Regions from separate parts of the Tardiphaga sp. 862_B3_N4_1 genome, predicted to be linked through region 1. Evidence: riboswitches for the same ligand, from Rfam matches in the RefSeq annotation. Region 1 holds a riboswitch; the other holds the start of a gene.
The links. Region 1 has a riboswitch for S-adenosylmethionine ahead of AB8B02_RS26915 (O-succinylhomoserine sulfhydrylase). Riboswitches for the same ligand answer to the same signal wherever they lie in the genome.
Positions count from the first base shown of each region.

Region 2: another riboswitch for S-adenosylmethionine. It lies ahead of metX (homoserine O-acetyltransferase MetX); the one in region 1 lies ahead of AB8B02_RS26915 (O-succinylhomoserine sulfhydrylase).

Region 1 covers NZ_JBPWQB010000002.1:2,043,139-2,045,532, forward strand. Annotated here, with positions in the region: gene AB8B02_RS26910 (SGNH/GDSL hydrolase family protein) at 1-88, shown strand, start outside; gene AB8B02_RS26915 (O-succinylhomoserine sulfhydrylase) at 244-1,425, opposite strand; SAM riboswitch at 1,509-1,588, opposite strand; gene AB8B02_RS26920 (2'-deoxycytidine 5'-triphosphate deaminase) at 1,696-2,394, shown strand, end outside.
Region 2 covers NZ_JBPWQB010000002.1:898,760-901,153, reverse strand. Annotated here, with positions in the region: gene AB8B02_RS21490 (chorismate mutase) at 1-610, opposite strand, end outside; SAM riboswitch at 814-893, shown strand; gene metX (homoserine O-acetyltransferase MetX) at 981-2,183, shown strand; gene metW (methionine biosynthesis protein MetW) at 2,186-2,394, shown strand, end outside.

The sequences.
Region 1 (2,394 bases):
GCTCGGCGACAACATCATCAAGTCGGTCGGCCAGGTGAAGCTCGGCATCAACGAGCCGCAGATTCAGCAGGCGCAGAAGCCGCTGTAAGTTCGAAGAGGGGCGAATGCCTCTCAGCCGTCATTGCGAGCCCGCGAAATTCGCCTTCGGCGATTTTCGCGGAGCGAAGCAATCCAGTCTTGCTTGAAAGAAAGTCTGGATTGCTTCGTCGCAAGTGCTCCTCGCAATGACGATGGAGAGATTGGCTACGCCTTCGCCAGTGCCGCTTCGAGATCCTCGATCAGATCGTCACGATGCTCGAGGCCGGCCGAGAAGCGGATGAAGCCTTCCGTGATCCCGAGTTCAAGCCGTGCTTCGAGCGGCAGACGCTGATGCGTCGTCGTCGCTGGATGCGTGACGAGGCTCTTTGCATCGCCGAGATTGTTCGAGATACGAGCCACTTTCAGCTCGTTGAGGACGCGGAATGCAGCTGCCTTGCCGCCCTTCACCTCGAAGCCGATCAGCGTCGATCCCGCACGCATCTGCTTCTTCACCGTTGCCGCCTGCGGATGATCCTCGCGGCCCGGATAGATCAGCCGCGAAATCTTCGGATGCTGCGCCAGCACGTCTGCGATGGCAGCCGCGGTCTGCGTCTGCCGTTCGACACGGATCGCCAGCGTCTCCAGTCCCTTCACCAGCGTCCACGCATTGAACGGCGAGATCGAGGGCCCGGTCTGGCGCAGATAGTTGTGAATATGCTCGTCGATGAAGTCCTTCGACGACAGGATGATGCCGCCGAGACAGCGTCCCTGACCGTCGATGTGCTTGGTTGCCGAATACACGACAACATCCGCACCGAGCGCCAGCGGGCTCTGCCAGAGCGGCGTCGCGAACACGTTATCGACGATCAGCCGCGCACCGCCGGCATGGGCGATGTCAGCGATGGCTGATATGTCGAGCACGTCGAGCGTCGGATTGGTCGGACTTTCCAGGAACAGCGACTTGGTGTTCGGGCGCATCGCCTTCTGCCACTGGTCGAGGTCGAGTCCATCGACAAGCGTGAATTCGATGCCGTAGCGCGGCAGCAGCTCTTCGATGACGTAGCGACAGGAGCCGAACAGCGCCTTGGAGGCGACGACGTGATCGCCCATGCGCAGCGGCGCGAGAATGGCGGTGGTCACGGCGGCCATGCCGGTGGCCGTCGAGCGTGCAGCCTCCGCACCTTCGAGGTCGATCATGCGGCTCTCGAACATCGACGTATTCGGATTCGAAAAGCGCGAATAGATGAAACCGGGATCTTCGCCCTTGAACCGCGCCTCGCAGGCTTCTGCGGTCTCGTAGATGAAGCCCTGCGTGAGGAAGAGGGCTTCGGACGTCTCGTTGAATTGCGAGCGCAGCGCGCCGGAATGAACGAGCCGGGTTTCGGGGCGATAGGACTTCGTAGACATGTGACCTCCAACGTACCCGCGTAACACGGGCACAAAAAAACCGGCCTGGACGGACGTCCTCAGGCCGGGATCGCATGCTGGAAGGACATGTGTCCCCGGCCTGTTTAGCGACTTATTTTACGTGGCTGCAAGCCGGCCGGCTCAAATCACCACGGGATAACGATGTGCATATTCCCGCTTGCCCTTTTCGTCAAGGCGGGGCTGAGATAACCGATAAAGTCGCTATTTTTCAGTGTATTCTCGCTGAAGGACGACCGAAGGACGAGACCTGTGCCGTTTACGCTTGCCCCCGATGCCGATGGAATTCTGCCCGACCGCATGATTGCTGCGATGGCCGATGCCGGCCTGATCCTGCCGGAATATCCCTTCGTCGAGAGCCAGATTCAGCCCGCCAGCCTGGATCTGCGGCTTGGCTCCATCGCCTATCGCGTGCGCGCCAGCTTCCTGCCGGGGCCGAATTCGACGGTCGCCGAACGCATCGACGAGTTGAAGCTGCACGAGATCGACCTGTCGGACGGTGCGGTGCTCGAAACCAACTGCGTCTACATCGTGCCGTTGATCGAGAGCCTGGCGCTGCCGCCGAACATCTTCGCGGCCGCCAATCCGAAGAGCTCCACGGGGCGCCTCGACGTGTTCACGCGGGTGATCGCTGATGGCACCAGGCGGTTCGATGTGATCGGTGCGGGCTATCACGGGCCGCTTTATGCCGAGATCAGCCCGAAGACATTCCCGGTATTGCTGCGCGAAGGCTCGCGCCTGTCGCAGGTCCGTTTCCGTGTCGGCGATGCCGTGCTCGATACGGAAGCGCTGGAAGAGCTTCACGCGCAAGAGCCGCTGGTCGACAGCGACACGGCCGATCTCAACAATGGCCTCGCGCTCTCGGTTGATCTCTCCGGCGAAAACGCCTCCGGCTTCGTCGGCTACCGTGCCAAGCGTCATACCGGCGTGGTCGATATCGATCGTCGCGGT
Region 2 (2,394 bases), 1.1 Mb from region 1:
CGCTCCACATCTCGACCTCGGTCACCATAGCGCTGTCGGCAACGCGTGACACCACGAACACCGGCAATGCGGCCGGATGGTCGGCGCGTTCAATGAACGGCAGGCGCGCGATGATCTTCGGCGCGCCCTGGGCTTCCAGTGGAATCCACCATGGTGTGCGGCTGGATGTGGCCGAGACCAGCGCGAGATCACCCTTGGACTTGGCCACGGCCTCGACCGCTGCGGCGGCGCTGAAATGCGCGACGTAAGGCACCGTGAAGCCGAAGTGAAAGCGCGCGGAATCCCGCATCGCGCTCTCGCCGAGCGACAGATCCGCATGCACCGAGAACGGCGCCTGAACGTAAGTGAAAGTCGAGATGATCACCCGCCAGATGCTCTCGACGGTGTCGATCGGCAGGATGCCGCGATGGCGCTGCACCAGACGGCGCATCATGTCGGCCTCGCGCGCCGGCCGGAAGGCCGAGCCGACCTCCTGGGTCTGCTTCACGGAAATCAGCCGGTCGATGATGTCGCCGCGCTGCATCAACAGGGCGTGAACCTGCGCGTCGATGCTGTCGATCTCTTTGCGCAGTTCATCCAGCGAGGGCGGGGCGGGTGGTAATTTCGACATGTTCAAAACCTTCGGGACGGGAGGCGTGATAGGTCCCGTCGAGCTTGCCGGGCCGGCTCCGGGGAGCCGGCGGGCACGGCCATTGATTAGGTAAGACGGTGCCGGAAAGCAAAGAAAACATGGAAGATTTGGCCGCAGGGCAGTTGGGCAATTTGACCGGGGTATGCCCATATTGACGGCGGGCGGGTGTGGGACTAGTTTCTGGTCTCTTCCGTGGTCATTTGAGCCGGCCGGCTTGCAGCCACGTTAAACAACTCGCTAAACAGGCCGGGGACAGTTTGATCCCGGCCGAGCTATTTGTTCAGGCCGGGTTTTTTATGGCCTGATTCCGGTTTTGGTTTGAGAACCTCCTGAGGAGGCCGGTATCAAGATGGTAAATGTCGAACTGGTGAAGAGTCCGGTTGTCCGCCCCGATGAGCGTGGACATGAAGCCGATCATCCGACCTCGCTGGTCGCGGGTTTTGGCATGGATCAGCCGCTGCGGCTCGATTGCGGCGTCGACCTCGCCCCGTTCCAGATCGCCTATCAGACCTACGGAACGCTCAACGCTGACAAATCCAATGCGATCCTGGTCTGCCACGCTTTGACCGGCGACCAGCACGTCGCCAATATCAATCCGATCACCGGCAAGCCCGGCTGGTGGCAGACACTGGTCGGCCCCGGCAAGGCACTCGATACCGAACGCTACTTCATCATCTGTTCGAATGTGCTCGGCGGCTGCATGGGCTCGACCGGTCCGGCCTCGACCAATCCCGCCACCGGCAAGATCTGGGGACTGGATTTTCCGGTGATCACCATTCCCGACATGGTGCGTGCGCAGGCGATGCTGATCGACAGTCTCGGTATCGGTCAGTTGTTTTGCGTCGTCGGCGGTTCCATGGGCGGCATGCAGACGCTGCAATGGACCGCGGCCTATCCGGAGCGCGTGTTCTCCGCGCTGGCGGTCGCCTGCAGCACGCGGCACTCGGCGCAGAATATCGCCTTCCACGAATTGGGGCGTCAGGCCGTGATGGCCGATCCCGATTGGCGCGGCGGGCGCTACTTCGAGGAAGGCACGCATCCGCATCGCGGCCTCGGCGTTGCGCGGATGGCCGCGCATATCACCTATCTGTCGGATGCCGCCTTGCACCGCAAGTTCGGCCGCCGCATGCAGGACAGGGAGTTGCCGACATTCTCCTTCGATGCTGATTTCCAGGTCGAGAGCTATCTGCGCTATCAGGGCTCGTCCTTCGTCGAGCGCTTCGATGCCAACTCCTATCTCTATCTGACGCGTGCGATGGACTATTTCGATATCGCAGCCGACCACAACGGCAAGCTTGCGGAAGCGTTTCGCGATACGCAGACGCGTTTCTGTCTGATGTCGTTCACATCCGACTGGCTGTTCCCGACGGCAGAATCGCGCGACGTCGTGCACGCGCTGAATGCCGGCGGCGTCCGCGTGTCCTTTGCGGAGATCGAAACCGACAAGGGTCATGATGCCTTCCTGCTCGACGTGCCCGAGTTCCTCGATATCGCCGGTGCATTTCTGAACTCCGCAGCCTCCGTGCGCGGCCTGCCTGTTACGGGGACATAGAGATGGCGTTTCCACAACAGACCTTGCCGCTGAACTCTGCGGTGGCGACGCCGGCGCCGCGCGGCACGCAGGATTATCGTGGCGATCACCTCCTGGTTGCGGAGATGATCAAGCCGGGCTCGAAGGTGCTCGACGTGGGATGCGGCGACGGCGATCTGCTGCAATTGCTGGAGAGCCGCGGCATCGACGGCCGCGGCATCGAGTTGTCGCG